2 regions of the Clostridium sp. CS1-1 genome follow, and region 2 is predicted to be linked to the other one. Evidence: riboswitches for the same ligand, from Rfam matches in the RefSeq annotation. Region 2 holds a riboswitch; the other holds the start of a gene.
The links. Region 2 has a riboswitch for lysine ahead of AC0N0V_RS22045 (aspartate kinase). Riboswitches for the same ligand answer to the same signal wherever they lie in the genome.
Positions count from the first base shown of each region.

Region 1: another riboswitch for lysine. It lies ahead of kce (3-keto-5-aminohexanoate cleavage enzyme); the one in region 2 lies ahead of AC0N0V_RS22045 (aspartate kinase).

Region 1 covers NZ_CM148680.1:1,443,542-1,446,973, forward strand. The annotation lists rRNA gene AC0N0V_RS06460 (23S ribosomal RNA) at 1-60, shown strand, start outside; rRNA gene rrf (5S ribosomal RNA) at 240-356, shown strand; gene kal (3-aminobutyryl-CoA ammonia lyase) at 842-1,225, shown strand; lysine riboswitch at 1,364-1,547, shown strand; gene kce (3-keto-5-aminohexanoate cleavage enzyme) at 1,702-2,523, shown strand; gene kdd (L-erythro-3,5-diaminohexanoate dehydrogenase) at 2,681-3,432, shown strand, end outside.
Region 2 covers NZ_CM148680.1:4,661,443-4,664,874, forward strand. The annotation lists gene lysA (diaminopimelate decarboxylase) at 1-719, opposite strand, end outside; gene AC0N0V_RS22045 (aspartate kinase) at 742-1,944, opposite strand; lysine riboswitch at 2,041-2,215, opposite strand; gene AC0N0V_RS22050 (M18 family aminopeptidase) at 2,327-3,432, opposite strand, start outside.

The DNA.
Region 1 (3,432 bases), 1.8 Mb from region 2:
AGGTGTAAGCATGGTAACATGTTCAGCTGACTGATACTAATAGGTCGAGGGCTTGACCTAAAACATCACTGTGCAATTTTGAGAGAACAATTCTTTCAAACAAAAAGTAACAATAAAAATTGATAGAAGCGAGCAGTTCAAGGAAAAGCTTGAGCGAGGAGCAGAGTTTACTTCAGTAAATGAGCACCACAGCGAAGGATTTGACGCAGAAATGCGAAGCTTATAGCAATTTTTGCGAATCTAGTGGTTATGACGTGAAGGTTACACCCGTTCCCATTCCGAACACGATGGTTAAGCTTCACAGTGCCGATGGTACTGCACGGGAGACTGTGTGGAAGAGTAGGTCGCTGCTAGGTTAATGATAAAAAGACGCTAAGTTTAAATACTTAGTGTCTTTTTTATTTGTAGTGAATCAACTATACAAACTTATAAAAATAATATTTAAAGTAAGTAAGAGCCTACAGAAGCCAAGTATATCTAATGATTAGCATTTATAAACAGAATTATTGGCATCAGATGGAGTTCCAACTCCATCTGATGTTTATTAATATAGTGTGATGGGAGTATTAGAGCGGGTAGTCATCGGATAAAAATATGTTGGAGTAAATGGAATAAGGTATAGCGCTTTGAGATAGTTCTATATAAACAAAAATTTATTGCTTTATCTGAATGAAATACTACAGTGTTAACCTGTGTTTGAATAAAAAAAATTCAAAACTATAGTTATATTTAATTCGGAGTGTTCATAAATATTAAATATAGATAAATGATATCAAAGAAAAAGCTTCGATATCATCTACCTATAAAAAGGAATTAAAAAAACTATAAAGGGGGATGCAAGATGAAAACGCAAATTAGACTAAGAATGAGTGCACATGATGCTCATTATGGAGGAAATCTTGTTGATGGAGCAAGAATGATGCAACTATTTGGAGATGTAGCAACAGAACTTTTAATTAAAAATGACGGAGATGAAGGCCTATTTAGGGCATACGATAATGTTGAGTTTTTGGCTCCAGTATATGCAGGTGACTATATAGAAGTTGAAGGGGAAATCACTGAAATAGGAAACAGCTCAAGAAAAATGATTTTTGAAGCAAGAAAGGTAGTAGTGCCAAGAACAGATGTAAATGATTCTGCAGCTGACTCTTTAGAGAAACCAATAGTCGTATGTAGAGCCTCTGGTACTTGTGTAGTACCTAAAGATAAGCAAAGAAAAAAATAACTAGTTAAAATAAAGTTTACAAAATAGTAATAATTAAATTTTAATTACAATATAAATTAACATAAGGAAAATATAAACTAAAAGTTAGCATAATAATGCTTAATACATTGATTTAAATTGAAAATTAAATAGAATTAATACATAAATAGAGGCGCAGGTGAAAGGGTAGTTTATAGGTGATAAGGAGAATAACCCTCCAACACTATAGATGAAGGATTCATTTGCCGAAAGAATATATTAGGTGTTTGGTATGTTCTTGGGGAGAATGGCACAATAGCTTACTCCTTGCCATGAATGGTATTCATGGAGCGCTATTTATGTAATGAAAAGGAAATTTTCATTGCATGAATGGCAAACTAAAATTATGTTTTTAGAAGCATTGAAGATTTTCAATGCTTTTTATTTTTATTAAATGTTTTAATTTATGATTAAAGCATATTTTTAGTAAGTCGCTACATGCAACAGGGGGGATTGTCATGGAAAAATTAATCATCACAGCAGCTATTTGTGGTGCTGAAGTTACAAAGAATCATAATCCTAATGTACCTTACACAGTGGAGGAGATAGGAAGAGAGGCTGAAGCTGCTTATAAGGCAGGAGCAAGCATAATTCATCTTCATGTGAGATGGGATGATGGTACTCCTACGCAAGATAGAGAAAGATTTAGAAAATGCATTGATGAAATCAAAAGAAGATGTCCAGATGTAATTGTACAACCTTCTACAGGAGGTGCTGTTGGAATGAGTGATGAAGAAAGATTACAGCCTGTAGATTTAAGACCAGAAATGGCAACATTGGATTGCGGAACTTGTAATTTTGGAGGAGATGACGTTTTTGTAAACACAGAAAATTCTATTAGGGTATTTGGAAAGAAGATGATCGATCTAGGAGTAAAGCCTGAAATAGAAGTGTTTGACAAAGGGATGATTGATATGGCACTTAGGCTTTATAAAAAAGAATTCATTAAAGCACCGATGCATTTTAATTTTGTATTAGGTGTAAATGGTGGAATTTCTGCAACAGCTAGAGACTTGGTGTTTATGGCAGGAAGTATTCCACAAGGAAGTACTTTTACTGTAGCAGGAATCGGAAAAAGTGAGTTTGAAATGGCTGCTTTATCAATAATAATGGGTGGACATGTTAGAGTAGGATTTGAGGATAACATTTACATTTCTAAAGGAGTACTGGCTAAATCGAATGGTGAATTAGTAGAAAAAGTAGTTAGAATAGCTAAAGAGTTTGGAAGAGATATTGCGAGCCCAGACGAGGCTAGAAGAATTATGGGTATTAGCAAATAAATGCCTCTATTTGCTATGCTATAAAAACGTATTCATGTAAAGGTGTATTTTTGGCATAATAGAAAACGAATAAATTGAAGAAGTTAGGTCATTTACTTAAACTGATTAGTTATAGATGAAAAAATAAAAATAATAGATATTTAGGGGGAATTTAATTATGAAAAAAGGATGTAAATTTGGAACACATAGGGTATTAGAGCCACAAGGAGTTTTAACACAAGCTGCCTATAAGATAGATAACAATATGGATGTTTACAGTAATGAGTTATTAATAGATGTACAAGCATTAAATATTGACTCAGCGAGCTTTACACAAATTGAAGAGGAAGCAAAAGGTGACATAGAAAAAATCAAAGCTAGAATAATAGAAATAGTAAATGAAAGAGGAAAAATGCAAAATCCTGTGACAGGATCAGGTGGAATGCTTATAGGAACTGTAGCTCAGGTAGGAGAAGACCTAAAGGATAGAGATTTAAAAGTAGGAGATAAAATTGCTTCATTGGTATCTCTTTCATTGACACCATTAAAGATTGAAGAAATTATAGGTGTAAAACCTGAAATAGATAGGGTTGAGGTTAAGGCAAAGGCAATATTATTTGAAAGTGCAATATATGCTAAACTTCCAAGTGACATGCCTGAAACACTTGCATTAGCTGCATTAGATGTTGCAGGAGCTCCAGCACAAACTGCTAAGCTTGTAAAACCTGGACAAAGTGTATTAATTTTAGGTGCTAGCGGGAAATCAGGATTACTTTGCTGCTATGAGGCTATGAAGAGAGTAGGACCAACTGGAAAAGTTATAGGAATGGTTAGAAAACAAGAACAAGCTAAAAAGCTTTTAGAATTAGGTCTATGCCATGAGGCTATAGTAAGTGATGCTCAAAAGCCTGTAGATGTATTAAATAAAAC
Region 2 (3,432 bases):
TTAACCTCATAATTCGTTTCATCTTTAATATTCTTAACTATAGATAACATAATTTTTACCTCATCCTCGTAAGGTTTTGTATCGAAGATTTGTGATCCTATGTGGCAGTGTAATCCAATAAACTCAATATTTGAAAGTGCAATTGCTTTTCTTACTGCATCTATAGTTTTATTATTTAACATGGTAAAACCAAACTTTGAATCTATTTGCCCTGTCTTTATATATTCATGAGTATGAGCTTCTATTCCCGGAGTTATTCTTAAAAGAATTTTTTGAACCTTACTATTTTCTTTTGCTATTGAATTTATTTTTTCAATTTCATACAAGTTATCAACGACAAATATTCCAACGCCAAGTTTTATTCCCATTTTTATTTCTTCTACAGTTTTGTTGTTCCCATGAAAATACACATTCTCCATAGGAAAACCACTTTTCCAAGCAGTATAGAGTTCTCCTCCCGAAACAACATCAAGACATAAACCTTCACTATTTATTAGTTGACACATAGCTAGTGTTAAAAATGCTTTTCCAGCATAGGCTACTTTATTCTTAGTATTTTCGCCTTTAAAAGCTTTATAGTATCTCCTACACTGACTTCTTACTAAATCTTCGTCAATTACGTATAGAGGAGTTCCAAACTTTCTTGATAAATCCATTGTATTTACCCCACCAATATGCAGAGTATTATCTTTAATTTCCATAGTCCCAACTAGTTTCATACTGGTTTTCCTCCTAAAATGTTTATAAATTGAATTCCTTTGCTACTATATTTATAGATCTTAATTTATCTTCTTGTTTAATTGTGCATGTTATTCTTATTTCTGAGGTAGTTATCATTTTTACCTCTATATTATTTTCTCTAAACAATTTAAACATTCTAGCTGTTACACCAGACGTTGTTTTCATTCCAATTCCAACTATTGAAAATTTAGTTACATTCTCATCTATTGCAATTTTTTCTCTATCCGGATAGTATTCTCTAACAATTTCTAAGCACTCATGCAAGTCAGCCTTCGGTATTGTAAATGATAAATTAACTTTACTATTTATCGGTGCTGTCTGACTTATCATATCTATGTTAATTCTCTTGCTAGCTACACTCTCAAATAAACTAGCAATTATATTTATATCATTCTCTATATCCCTTATTGTTATAGCTACGTCTTCGTCACTTGTTGCAAGTCCTGTTACTGGTTTACTTTCCATATTCATGTTACTTACCCCCTTAATAACTGTACCCTTAATATCACTATTACTTAATCCAACATATATTGGAATGCTATACTTCTGCCCTAATTCCACTGATCTTGAGTGCATAACCTGTGCACCAAGACTTGAGAGCTCGAGCATTTCTTCATAATCTATTTGATCTAATTTCTTTGCTTCTTTGTATTTTCTTGGATCTACGCTGTATATTCCATCTACATCAGTATATATTTCACAGATACCCCTTAGCTTAACCGCTATTGCTACTGCAGTAGTATCTGAACCGCCTCTTCCGAGAGTAGTTATGTCTCCACCTTCATTTATTCCCTGAAACCCTGCTACTATGACAATTTTTCCTTCTGATAAGCTCTTTTTTATATTGTTACCATCTATGTCATCTATTAGAGATTTGCCATATTGTCCGCTAGTTTTAATTCCTATTTGATAGGCTGTATAGCTAACAGCATCATAACCTAAGCTTTTAATTGCCATGGCAAGTAATGCAGAAGACATCATCTCACCTGTAGAAAGCAAAGCATCTAACTCCCTCTTATCGGGTTTGCTTGTGATTTGATTTGCAAGTCCTATAAGTTCATCTGTAGTATCACCCATTGCTGATACCACTACGACAAGTTCATCACCTTTCTTCATTCTCTTTACTACAGTGCTTGCAACATTCTTTATTTTGTCTATAGTCCCTACGGAACTTCCACCATACTTTTGTACCACAACTGCCATAATACCACTCCTTAAACTCCTTTATCTTAAGAAACGTCCACCTAAAAAATAAATGCAGCAAAGGAACACCTCTGCTGCATTATAAATACAACTTTGTGACCTTGTAGCTCTCCACGTTCACAGATGAACATGACAGCCTTACATATATTATATGCAAAGCCAGAAAATAGTTTCGCCAAATTATTTTCTTCGGCTGCAATCCCTTTCCTTATTTCTCATTATCCGCCGACTAAAAATAAGTACTCCTAATTCCAGCACCTCTACCCTAGGTAGGTTTCTTTATTAAATTGTACTTAGTTTATCATAAATATTTATACATTTCAAACACTATTTGTAATATTTTAAAATATATAACTTTTCAAACATGCTTATCCTTGAAAGCCTAAAGCTTATAGAACTCCTTAAATGATTCTTCTGTATATATATAATCCTTAACTCCACCTAATTCCCTTATAGAATGCATTGAAAATATCGCAATTCCCATATCTACCGAGTTAATATTTACATGACTTGAAGATATAGGCCCAATGGTAGAACCACCCTTTTCATCTGAGCGATTAACAAATATTTGAACAGGAACTCCTGCCTTTTCACATATACTCTTATAAACAGCACTTGATACACTATCTGATGTATAACTCTGGCTTGCACTCACTTTTATAATTGGGCCTCTATTTATTATAGGTCTATTTACTGGATCAGACTTTTCCCCATAATTTGGATGTAATGCATGACCTAAATCACTAGATATCATAAATGATTTTGCAAGTGCTCTATAATATTCTTCCTTACCTTTGCCAAGACTTATTAGAATTCTTTCTAATACTGATGATAAGAAAGGTGAATTCGCTCCCTGTTTTGTTGTGCTTCCCACTTCCTCATTATCAAAACAAATAGCTATATTTGTAGCGTTACCCGCTTCAGTTTCTGTTAATGCACTTATTCCTGCGTATACCATTGATAAGTCATCTAATCTTCCGCTAGAAATAAATTCATTATTTAGTCCTATAACCTTTCCTTTTTCGAATTCGTAAAGAAATAAATCAAAATCTAATATATCCTTCTCGTTTACGCTTAATTCTCTAGCTATTGTCTTTATAAGATATTGTCCTTTTTCAAACTCCTCATTTACTAGCGAAAGTAATGGAAGTATATCCTTTTGTTTATTTAATTCTACACCAGAGTTTACATTTCTGTTCATATGTATAGCTAGGTTAGGTATCACTAATATAGGTTTTTTTATATTTATAAGCCTTATTTCGGGATAAAGTGGATTTTCACTTTTCAAAGTTACTCTTCCTGCTAAAGACAATGGTCTATCTAACCATGTATTTATTATAGGACCTCCATAGACTTCTGTGTTTAATTTTACATACGCCCCCTCAACTTCCATGTCTGGATTTGGTTTTACTCTAAATCCTGGTGAATCAGTATGCGCACCTACTATTCTAAAGCCTTCTTTTTCTATTTCTCCCTTTCCTACTACAA